2 regions of the Shewanella sp. Koi 1 genome follow, and region 2 is predicted to be linked to the other one. Evidence: predicted binding sites of a transcription regulator. Region 2 holds the regulator's gene; the other holds the start of a gene.
The links. Region 2 encodes NrdR, which represses ribonucleotide reductase genes. Its sites were predicted from a motif close to AAACACNANATNTNGTGTTT; they were not measured.
Positions count from the first base shown of each region.

Region 1 (6,088 bases), 1.0 Mb from region 2:
CACGTTCGCGCGCTTTACGCAGTTCGAATACGGTACGGCGAGTCACCACTTCACGGCGGTGCAGGATAAAGCATTCGAGCATTTCTTTTAAGTTGAACAACTTAGGCTGACCATTGGTCAAAGCCACCATGTTGATACCAAAAGAACATTGCATTTGTGTCTGGGCATAGAGGTTGTTCAGGACAACTTCGCCCACTTCGCCACGCTTGATTTCGATAACGATGCGCATACCGTCTTTGTCAGACTCATCGCGCAGACCGCTAATGCCTTCAATCTTCTTATCTTTAACTAGCTCAGCGATTTTCTCGATGAGTTTCGCCTTGTTCACCTGATAAGGAATTTCGGTGACGATAATACGTTCACGGCCGTTATCTTCGGTTTCGACGTCAGCCAGTGCGCGCATAACGGCGCGGCCGCGGCCCGTCTTATACGCATCGATAATGCCCTTACGGCCATTGATGATCGCCGCCGTTGGGAAATCAGGGCCAGGAATATATTCCATGAGCTGTTCAATCGACAGCGCAGGATCGGCGATCAGCGCTAAACAGCCTTTAACCACTTCAGTTAAGTTGTGTGGTGGGATGTTCGTCGCCATACCCACCGCAATACCCGATGAACCGTTAATCAACAGGTTAGGTACGCGTGTCGGTAATACCGCAGGAATTTGTTCTGTGCCGTCGTAGTTTGGCACATAGTCAACGGTTTCTTTTTCAAGATCGGCGAGGAGCTGGTGCGCTAACTTATCCATCCGGATTTCGGTATAACGCATTGCCGCGGCAGAGTCACCGTCAACCGAACCGAAGTTTCCTTGACCGTCGACTAAGGTGTAACGCAGTGAGAAAGGCTGAGCCATACGCACGATAGTGTCGTATACCGCCAAGTCACCATGGGGGTGATATTTACCGATCACGTCACCGACCACACGGGCAGACTTTTTGTACGGCTTGTTCCAATCGTTCTTCAATTCACTCATGGCAAACAGCACGCGGCGATGTACAGGCTTAAGGCCATCACGCACGTCTGGTAATGCACGTCCTACGATGACGCTCATGGCGTAATCAAGGTACGAATTCTTTAGTTCGTCTTCGATATTAATTGGCGAAATAGATGATGCCAGATCAGTCATAAACTGCTCGTTCCCCTGAAAATTAGCCGACAACGCATAATCCGTATCATTGAGCGGCTCAAAAACGTGATTTGGCATTCTAACACAGTTATTTAATGTCGCCAGACCTATCCTGCGCGAATTGAGAAGGATGTGGCTTAATAGATGAAAACACTGTCAATTTGCACTTTCTAAACCCGATAAAATCGGTTGTTAATGGCGAAATTGAGTCCAAGACTTGATTAATATCCGAGCAGAAAAACCGCTCCGCTTCACAAAGTGTTTAAGAATTAATGATAATTGCTGAAATTTCACTCAACCACAAAGACTTAGAATCAGCCAATACTGTGTTTATCCACCATTGTCGTTATAATAGCCGCACTATTCAGCCGCTTTAGGTAATCGCATGCAACAGAATACCAACGTAGACCCACAGGAAATCGCAAAGTTTGAACGTATGGCCGAAACCTGGTGGGATCTCAATGGCGAGTTTAAACCGCTGCATCTATTAAATCCCCTTCGCTTAAACTATATCGATCAGACCGCTGGCGGGATTTTTGGTAAAAAAGTGCTCGACGTCGGCTGTGGCGGTGGCATTTTATCCGAAAGCATGGCGCGCATCGGTGCAGTGGTTGATGGTCTTGATATGGGTGAAGAACCGTTAGAAGTTGCACGCTTGCATGCGCTGGAAACCGGTGTGAGCATCAATTACGTGAAAAACACCGCCGAGGCTCATAGGGAAGATCACCGCGAATACTATGATGTGGTGACCTGCATGGAGATGCTCGAACACGTACCCAATCCCCAATCAGTGATCCAAGCCTGCTGCGATATGGTAAAACCCGGTGGTTTTGTGTTTTTTTCCACGATTAATCGCAATGTTAAATCCTTTGTCGAAACCATTATCGGTGCTGAATATCTACTGAAGATGTTACCGATTGGCACTCATGATCATAATAAGTTTATTAAACCTTCTGAATTGATTGAGTTAGTCGATAACACCGACCTCATCTGCAAAGACGCCCTTGGGATCACTTATAACCCGTTAACAGGGATTTTTAAGTACACATCTAAGGTCGATGTAAACTATATGATTGCAACGCAAAAGGCAGATTAAGATGAGTTTAGCTGAGGTTAAAGGGGTCTTATTCGACCTTGATGGTACCCTTGCCGATACCGCGCCGGATCTGGTTCAGGCCCTTAACCTCAGTTTGTCTGATGTCGGTATCCTGGCAAAACCCTTTGCAGACATGCGTAGCGCCGCCTCCCATGGCAGCTTTGCCTTAGTCGATGCGGCCATTCCTGGTGCAGATGAGGTGCTACGCACCCAAGTCCAGCAAGGACTCCTTGCCCACTATCAAAGGATCAATGGCGACCATTGCCAATTGTTTGAAGGTATTTCCCCACTGCTTGACTGGCTCGAGTTATGCCGCGTGCCATTTGGAGTCATCACCAATAAACCTGCCCGTTTTACTCGTCCCCTGTTACATAAGCTTAAGCTCAGCTCGCGTATGCCAGTGATGATCAGCGGCGATTCGACCCGTTACCCTAAGCCCCATACTGCACCTATGCTATTGGGCGCGCAGCAGCTGCAGTGCCAGCCACAGCACATCCTCTACTTAGGTGATGCCGAGCGAGATTTACTCGCGGCCCAAGCGGCGGGCATGCTCGGCGGTGTGGCGTTGTGGGGATATTTAGGTGAGGCCGATACGCCCGATGCATGGCCTGCCTATGCGCAGTTTAACTCACCATCGAGTTTGCATTCGGCCTTAAGCCAAGCATTGGCCAAATAGCGGTAACGGATTGACCAAGGTTAACGGCCCAACCGAATCCCATTAACGGCGAAATTATGCGCCCTTCGCTGGTAATGCAATTTAGGTTAAGGGTCAATCCTTGCGATCGCGATCGCTGCTTATTTTAGCGATCGATCACACAGTGAAATTTGCACAAAAAAACGTCATCAATGTCGCACGCTAATCTCAATTTGAGCTTCAGGGTTAGTCATCACTAACGCTTTTCTTTATCCTCAAGATATCCACAAGATACCCCCTGAATTGAGACTTGCAAATAGCGTCAAACCTCACTATCTTGTATCTCAGATTATTTAAAACACCATATCTTGTGTATAGGTAGCAATCAGACACACTAGAAGTTCCCCGTTAAATCGACTATCTCCTGCATAGTCAGCAGTATTAAGGGTTTTCAGGTTGATTGTTTTACAAGGAAACGTACGGTGACTTAGTTCACCTGAACAGATATCAGAACCAAGGCCTCTCTTCAATGAATAGCAATATGACAGTCACAAAACGCTGTGGTGCACGTGAGACAATCGATCTCGACAAAATACACCGCGTAATTACTTGGGCAGCCAAGGGATTAAAAAACGTTTCTGTTTCTGAAGTTGAACTTCGCACGCATTTACAGTTTTTCGACGGGATCCCAACCGAAGCTATCCACGAAACGATCATCAAATCTGCGGCGGATTTAATTTCCCCAGAATCACCGGATTATCAGTTTCTGGCTGCGCGCTTAGCCGTATTCCATTTACGTAAGAAGGCCTTTGGTCAGTTCGAGCCGCCAAAGTTATACGACCATGTGACTAAACTGGTTGAGCTTGGCAAGTATGATATGCATATTCTGCAGGATTACACCCGCGAAGAACTCGATATCATGGATAGCTATATCGACCATTGGCGCGATATGAACTTCTCCTACGCGGCGGTAAAACAGCTCGAAGGTAAGTATCTGGTACAAAACCGTGTGACCCACGAGATCTATGAGAGCGCCCAGTTCCTCTATATTCTGGTTGCAGCCTGCTTGTTTGCCCGTTATCCAAAAGAAACGCGCCTGCAATACGTGAAAGATTTTTACGACGCGGTATCGACCTTTAAGATTTCTCTGCCCACGCCAATCATGGCGGGTGTACGTACGCCAACACGTCAATTCAGTTCATGCGTTCTGATTGAATGTGGCGACAGCTTAGATTCTATCAACGCGACCGCCTCTTCTATCGTGAAGTATGTCAGCCAACGCGCAGGTATCGGTATCAACGCCGGTCGTATCCGTGCATTAGGTAGCCCAATCCGTGGCGGCGAAGCCTTCCACACCGGTTGCTTACCTTTCTACAAGTATTTCCAAACGGCGGTGAAGTCTTGCTCGCAAGGCGGCGTTCGTGGTGGTGCTGCGACCCTCTTCTACCCTATTTGGCACTTAGAAGTGGAATCCCTGCTGGTACTGAAAAACAACCGCGGTGTTGAAGATAACCGTATTCGCCACTTAGACTACGGCGTGCAGCTCAACAAACTGATGTATCAACGTCTGATCAAAGGCGAAAACATCAGCCTGTTCAGCCCATCAGACGTGCCAGGTCTTTACGATGCCTTCTTCGAAGATCAAGACGAATTCGAACGTCTGTACCTGCAATATGAGCAAGACAGCAGCATTCGTAAAAAGACATTGAAAGCGGTCGAACTGTTCTCATTGATGATGCAAGAACGTGCTTCAACGGGCCGTATCTACATCCAAAACGTTGACCACTGTAATACCCACAGTCCGTTCGACTCGAAAGTCGCTCCGATCAGACAATCTAACCTTTGTCTTGAAATCGCGTTGCCGACCAAGCCATTGAACAACATTGACGATCCAAACGGTGAAATCGCGCTGTGTACACTGTCAGCATTAAACTTAGGTGCGATCAAAAACTTAGCCGAGCTTGAGCCATTGGCCGATTTAGCGGTACGTGCACTGGATAACCTATTGGATTACCAAGATTATCCAATCAAAGCGGCTGAAATTTCATCGATGAACCGTCGTACCTTAGGTATTGGTGTTATCAACTTCGCTAACTACTTAGCGAAGAATGGCATGAAGTACTCCGATGGTAGCGCGAACAACCTGACTCACAAGACCTTTGAAGCGATTCAATTCTATCTGCTCAAGGCGTCAATGAATCTGGCAAAAGAGCAAGGTGCGTGCCCATTATTTAATGAGACCACTTACGCCCAAGGTATTTTACCTATCGATACCTACAAACGTGATTTAGATAAGATTTGCAGCGAGCCATTGCATTTAGACTGGGAAACACTGCGCCAAGATATCAAACAGCACGGTTTACGTAACTCGACCCTGTCTGCGCTGATGCCGTCTGAAACGTCATCACAGATCTCAAACGCGACTAACGGTATCGAACCTCCACGCGGTTTGATCAGTGTGAAAGCCAGTAAGGATGGCCAGTTAAAGCAAGTGGTGCCTGATTTTGATGAACTGAAATACAACTACGAACTGCTATGGCAAATGCCAAGCAACGAAGGTTACTTACAGCTCGTGGGTATCATGCAAAAATTCGTTGACCAAGCAATTTCGGCCAACACTAACTATGACCCAACGCGTTTCGAAGGCCGTAAGGTTCCGATGCAGACTCTGCTGAAAGACTTACTCAATGCCTATAAGTTAGGTGTAAAAACGCTGTACTACCATAACACTCGCGATGGTGCATCGGATCAACACGATGACATTACCAACATAGAGAAAGAAGATGACGGCTGTGCTGGCGGCGCCTGCAAAATCTAATCTTCAATGTTAACGGTTGCGGGATCCCTTTGGGATCCCGACTTATTGGAATACTCGTACCATGACCTACTCTACTTTTTGCCAAACACCCAACGATGCTACCCGTGAACCTATGTTCTTCGGACAATCGGTTAACGTCGCTCGTTATGACCAACAAAAATATGAAGTGTTTGAAAAACTGATTGAAAAGCAGTTGTCTTTCTTCTGGCGCCCAGAAGAAGTTGACGTGAGCCGCGATAAAATCGACTACAACTCACTGCCAGATCATGAAAAGCATATTTTTATTTCGAACCTGAAATACCAAACGCTGCTCGACTCTATCCAAGGCCGCTCACCTAACGTGGCATTTCTGCCCTTAGTGTCGCTGCCCGAATTAGAAACTTGGATTGAGACTTGGTCTTTTTCCGAGACCAT
Region 1 is NZ_JBREJM010000001.1:2,499,260-2,505,347, forward strand. Features, by position in the region: gene gyrA (DNA gyrase subunit A) at 1-1,126, opposite strand, end outside; gene ubiG (bifunctional 2-polyprenyl-6-hydroxyphenol methylase/3-demethylubiquinol 3-O-methyltransferase UbiG) at 1,512-2,222, shown strand; gene ACUZ8J_RS11030 (HAD family hydrolase) at 2,224-2,898, shown strand; gene nrdA (class 1a ribonucleoside-diphosphate reductase subunit alpha) at 3,386-5,674, shown strand; gene nrdB (class Ia ribonucleoside-diphosphate reductase subunit beta) at 5,736-6,088, shown strand, end outside.
Region 1: the regulator NrdR is predicted to act here: its motif matches at 3,213-3,232, upstream of nrdA (class 1a ribonucleoside-diphosphate reductase subunit alpha).

Region 2 (6,088 bases):
CTTGACGAATATCCTCGATGATCTCTTCTATACTGTGCAGCGCCATTGTAGGACCTTTATGATTTTACTGTTGTTATGAAATTCTATACCTAAGTGAGCTAAGTGCCAGTGCCCTAACGCACAAAGCCAGCACGGGCTAACATTTCCATGGTCACCCCACCGCCTTGATTTTCTTTAGTATCAAAGCGCATTAAACGCTCTAAATAGCGGGCGATTAAATCCACTTCAATATTAACCTTATCGCCAGCTTTCAAATCTACCAGCGTGGTTTCACCCGCAGTATGGGGCACTATGGTTAATCGGAAACGGTGTCCATCGACTTCATTTACCGTCAGGCTCACGCCATCGATGGTGATAGAACCTTTATGGGCGATGTAGCGAGCCAGCTCCGCAGGCGCCGCTAACCAAAATTCGATTGCTTGCCCACGAGCAAGACGCTGCTCTACGGTGGCAATGCCATCCACATGGCCGCTCACCATATGCCCGCCGAGGCGAGTTGTCGGGGTAACGGCTTTTTCAAGATTAACCTTAGTGCCGACTTTATAGTTAGCAAAGCCTGTGAGACTGACTGTTTCAGCCGACACATCCGCCACATAGCCATCGGCTAATTGCTGAACCACAGTCAAACACACCCCATTGGTGGCGATACTGTCGCCTAAACGCACATCGCTTAAATCCAGTTTGCCACTGGCGACCGTCAAACGAATATCATCGCCTTTACGTTCAAGCTTTCGCAGCGTGCCAACGGCCTCAATAATCCCAGTAAACATGGTTAACTCACTTATTCGCTAAAGATGGATTGGACGTGAGCCTCAAGGTGAAACGCGTATCCGCGCCCACTTTACGCTCATCGACCAGTTTGAGGGTCGGAATATCGGCCATCATTTGATAATCGGGTAATTCGAGTAGATTACGTCCCTGTGCGCCAAGGATTTTCATCGCTTGATACAGCACTAACTCATCGGCTAATCCTGCACCGATAAAGGCGCCGGCTAAGGTCGCGCCCGCTTCGATAAGCACCTGATTACAGCTTTTGCCTAAATAGCTTAAGAGTGCTGGCAGCGAGATTCGACCATCAATCGCCGGTAATTGAAGACAAGTCACATGGGCAGGCAACTGCTCTACAAAGGCTGGCGAGTAAGGCTCAGTTGAGACTAATAACATCGGCGATTCAATCGCAAGCAAGGCTGCCGTAATCGGCATCCGGCAACGACTGTCTAAAATCACCCGCAGCGGTTGTAAAATCTGCGCTTCACTCAATAGTGAGCTAAGGCTGCCAAGTTCTGAGTAACGCACATTGAGCGAAGGGTCATCGGCTAGCACAGTTTCAATCCCTGTCACTAGTGCGCAGGCGCGTAAACGTAAGCGCTGCACATCGCGGCGAGCTTCGGAGCCAGTGATCCATTTAGACACACCGTTTGATAACGCGGTTTTACCATCGAGGCTCGCGGCAAGCTTTACCGTCACCCAAGGTAGGCCTGATTCCATGCGCTTCATAAAACCAAGATTTAAAGCGTAAGCTTCGTCGCGGTGCAAGCCAACATCCACTTCAATGCCCGCATCGCGCAGCATTTGAATACCGCGGCCACCGACCTGCGGATTGGGATCTTCAACCGCCACCACGACTCGTTTTACACCTATGTTGATCAACGCCAAGGCACACGGCGGTGTGCGGCCATAATGGCTGCAAGGCTCTAAGGTGACATAGGCGGTCGCGCCACGGGCAAGCTCGCCAGCCATCCGCAGTGCATGCACCTCGGCGTGGGGCTCGCCGGCTTTTTGATGATAACCTTCACCGACAATCTGATTATCTTTTACGATAACGCAGCCCACACTAGGATTGGGGCGAGTGGTATAAAATCCTTTGCGAGCCAGTTGTATGGCTCGGCTCATCATCTGGTTATCGAGTTCTGACCAATTCATATAAACCCTATGAAATCTTGAGGAAGCGTGCCCGAATGCGGCGTATAACGAGGCGCTAACCTAAGCACTAACTTAAGATAACCCACATTACTTTTGCAGTTTCGCAATCGCCTCCCCAAATTCGGAGACGTCTTCAAAGGCGCGATAAACCGAGGCAAAACGAATATAGGCAACCTTATCTAGGCTCATTAACTGTTCCATCATCAAGTTACCTATCATCTCGGATGGCACTTCGCGCTCGCCAGTAGCCCGCAGCGTTGACTTGATTTTACTTAAGGCCTGCTCGATTTCATCCATAGACACGGGGCGCTTTTCGACCGCGCGTAACATACCTGCTTGCAGCTTTTCTTCATCGAAGGGTTGGCGCGTACCATCGCGTTTAATCACCCGTGGCATGACTAATTCTGCCCCTTCGAAGGTAGTAAATCTTTCGTGGCATTCGGTGCATTCTCGGCGACGACGCACTTGATGGCCTTCCGCCACTAATCGGGAATCGATCACTTTAGTATCTGTCGCGCTGCAAAATGGACAATGCATTGAGCCTCCTGCCGTGAATGGAATAAAGCCTATGGCTTTCGCTGTTTCTCGCTTAAACCGAGCGGGTTTAAGTCTAAGATTTTAGCAATAAAAATGGCCGCTTAATGCGGCCATGGGATTTTATCCTATTTATCGGCTGAGGTTAACCACCTAAGAGTGACACCCTAAGCAGTTGTGAACTCAGCCTTCATATTCAGATAAATTAACGAATTAACCGTAAACAGGGAAACGGGCGCACAGTGCCAATACTTGGCCTTTTACGCGCTCGATGACTGCTGGGTTGTGGGCATCGTCGAGGATGTCACAGATCCAACCGGTTAACTCTTTCGCTTCAGCTTCTTTAAAGCCGCGGCGAGTGATCGCAGGCGTACCGATACGCACACCAGAGGTCACGAATGGAGAACGTGGGTCATTTGGCACAGAGTTTTTGTTTACTGTGATGTTCGCGCTACCTAAAGCGGCATCGGCTTCTTTACCCGTCAGGTCGCGACCGATTAAGTCCACCAGCATTAAGTGGTTGTCAGTACCGCCAGAAACGATCTTGTAACCGCGCTCTAAGAACACTTCAACCATGGCTTTAGCATTCTTAACCACTTGTTGTTGGTAAGCTTTGAACTCTGGCTCTAAAGCTTCTTTGAAGGCTACCGCTTTACCCGCGATAACGTGCATCAAAGGACCGCCTTGACCGCCTGGGAATACCGCAGAGTTCAGCTTTTTGTATAGCTCTTCATCATCGGCAGCAGACAGAATGATACCGCCACGAGGACCGGCTAAGGTCTTGTGAGTAGTAGAGGTCACAACGTGCGCATGTGGCACTGGGTTTGGATACACACCAGCGGCGATAAGACCCGCAACGTGCGCCATGTCGACAAACAGGTAAGCACCGATTTTGTCTGCGATTTCGCGCATTCTTGCCCAGTCAACGATGCCTGAGTAAGCAGAGAAACCACCGATCATCATCTTAGGCTTATGTTCAACCGCCAGACGTTCCATTTCGTCATAGTCGATCTTACCTGATTCATCGATGCCGTAAGGAATGATGTTGTACAGTCTACCGGAGAAGTTTACTGGCGAACCGTGGGTCAAGTGACCACCGTGAGCGAGGTTCATACCTAAAACAGTATCGCCTGGTTTTAACAATGCCATGTAAACGGCGCTGTTTGCTTGAGAACCTGAGTGAGGTTGCACGTTTGCGTAAGTCGCACCAAACAGTTGTTTTGCACGCTCAATCGCTAAGGTTTCAACTACGTCCACATACTCACAACCACCGTAGTAACGCTTGCCAGGATAACCTTCGGCGTACTTGTTGGTTAATTGTGAACCTTGCGCTTGCATCACGCGTGGACTGGTGTAGTTTTCAGAAGCAATCAGCTCAATATGCTCTTCTTGACGCAGAGTTTCGTTCTGAATTGCGTTGAACAGTTCCGGATCATAATCTGCGATATTCATATCTTTTTTCAGCATTGCTTACTCCAGCTGCCAATTCTTGTAGGTAGGGTTGCGCGGTATTCTACTCGTAACGAGCCGACAATCCCAGTCTCTGAAACATGAAAATCCTACAGTTTTACCTTGAACTCGCCTCAATGCCGAGTTGAGTTCGGCGCGCAATCGAGTAGAATTAGCCGCATCATTAGTCACTTATAGATGCAGAAAAATGGCTCAGTTTGTTTACAGCATGCTGCGGGTGGGCAAGGTTGTTCCTCCTAAGAAGCAGATCCTTAAAGACATTTCCTTAAGCTTTTTCCCCGGCGCTAAGATCGGTGTGTTAGGTCTTAACGGTTCAGGTAAATCCACCCTACTGCGCATCATGGCCGGTATCGATACCGAGATTGAGGGTGAAGCGCGTCCAATGCCTGGTCTGAAGATTGGTTATCTACCACAGGAACCGAAACTCGATCCGACGCAAACCGTGCGTGAAGCGATTGAAGAAGCGGTTTCTGAAGCCAAAAATGCCCTCAAACGCTTAGACGAAGTCTATGCGGCTTACGCCGATCCCGATGCGGACTTCGACGCGCTTGCCAAAGAGCAAGGCGAACTCGAAGCCATCATTCAGGCGCAGGACGCCCACAATTTGGACAACATCCTTGAGCGTGCGGCAAATGCCCTGCGTCTGCCAGATTGGGATGAAAAGATTGAAGTCTTATCGGGTGGTGAGCGCCGCCGTGTGGCAATTTGTCGTCTGCTGCTGGAAAAACCAGAGATGCTGCTACTCGACGAACCCACCAACCACTTGGACGCCGAATCAGTCGCTTGGCTCGAGCACTTCCTGCAGGAATACTCGGGCACAGTTGTGGCGATTACCCACGACCGTTACTTCCTCGACAATGCTGCGGGCTGGATTTTAGAACTTGACCGTGGTGAGGGTATCCCATGGGAAGGCAACTACTCTTCATGGCTTGAGCAAAAGGATGCTCGCTTGAAGCAGGAATCTGCCGCAGAAAGCGCGCGTCAAAAGACCATTGCGAAAGAATTAGAATGGGTTCGCCAAGGCGCGAAAGGCCGTCAGTCTAAGGGCAAAGCCCGTATGGCGCGCTTCGAAGAGCTGAACACCACTGATTACCAAAAACGTAACGAAACCAACGAGCTGTTTATTCCGCCCGGACCGCGTTTAGGTGACAAAGTCATCGAAGTGAAGAACTTAACCAAATCCTACGGTGACCGCGTTCTGATCGATAACCTGTCGTTCTCCATTCCTAAGGGCGCGATCGTCGGTATTATCGGTGCCAACGGTGCAGGTAAATCGACCCTGTTCCGCATGCTGTCTGGCAGCGAGCAGCCTGATAGCGGCACCATCGAACTGGGTGAAACCGTGCAACTGGCGTCGGTTGAACAGTTCCGCGATTCAATGAATGACAAGAACACCATTTGGCAAGAAATTTCCGGTGGTCAAGACATCATGCGTATCAACAACATGGAAATCCCAAGCCGCGCCTATGTGGGCCGCTTCAACTTCCGTGGTGCGGATCAGCAAAAGGTGATTGGCACGCTGTCGGGCGGTGAGCGCAACCGTGTTCACTTAGCTAAACTGTTGCAGGCTGGCGGTAACGTACTGCTCCTCGACGAACCTACCAACGACTTAGACGTTGAAACCCTGCGCGCACTGGAAGAAGCGATTCTCGAATTCCCAGGTTGCGCTATGGTGATCTCGCACGACCGTTGGTTCTTAGACCGTATCGCGACCCATATTCTGGACTACCGCGACGAAGGCCAAGTGAACTTCTACGAAGGTAACTACACCGAATACTCGGCGTGGTTGAAGAACACCTATGGTGCCGATGTGGTTGAGCCACACCGCTTAAAATACAAGCGTATGACTAAGTAAGCGCGATGCGTTTACAGGTACAAATAAGCCCCGCAATTGCGGGGCTTTTCTTTTATGCACAAAAGGTTATGCCGACTAATCCTGTTCCTGAATCGCTTTCACATCACCATCGCGGTCAATCACATCGACCTGAAAGTAACGTACGCGCACGGTCGCCGGTTTTACTTGCCCCGTCTGCGTCAACTCACTCTCCAGTAGTCGCACAAAGCTGGCATCTGGTTTTTTAATGCCGCCAACGGTGACCCGCACTATCCATTGACTCGCCTCTTCCTCAATGCCGACTTTAATCAACCGCATATTGGGGAA
Region 2 is NZ_JBREJM010000001.1:3,501,177-3,507,264, forward strand. Features, by position in the region: gene ribBA (bifunctional 3,4-dihydroxy-2-butanone-4-phosphate synthase/GTP cyclohydrolase II) at 1-46, opposite strand, end outside; gene ACUZ8J_RS15505 (riboflavin synthase) at 114-770, opposite strand; gene ribD (bifunctional diaminohydroxyphosphoribosylaminopyrimidine deaminase/5-amino-6-(5-phosphoribosylamino)uracil reductase RibD) at 778-1,923, opposite strand; gene nrdR (transcriptional regulator NrdR) at 2,011-2,460, opposite strand; gene glyA (serine hydroxymethyltransferase) at 2,671-3,924, opposite strand; gene ettA (energy-dependent translational throttle protein EttA) at 4,115-5,782, shown strand; gene ACUZ8J_RS15530 (TIGR00341 family protein) at 5,858-6,088, opposite strand, start outside.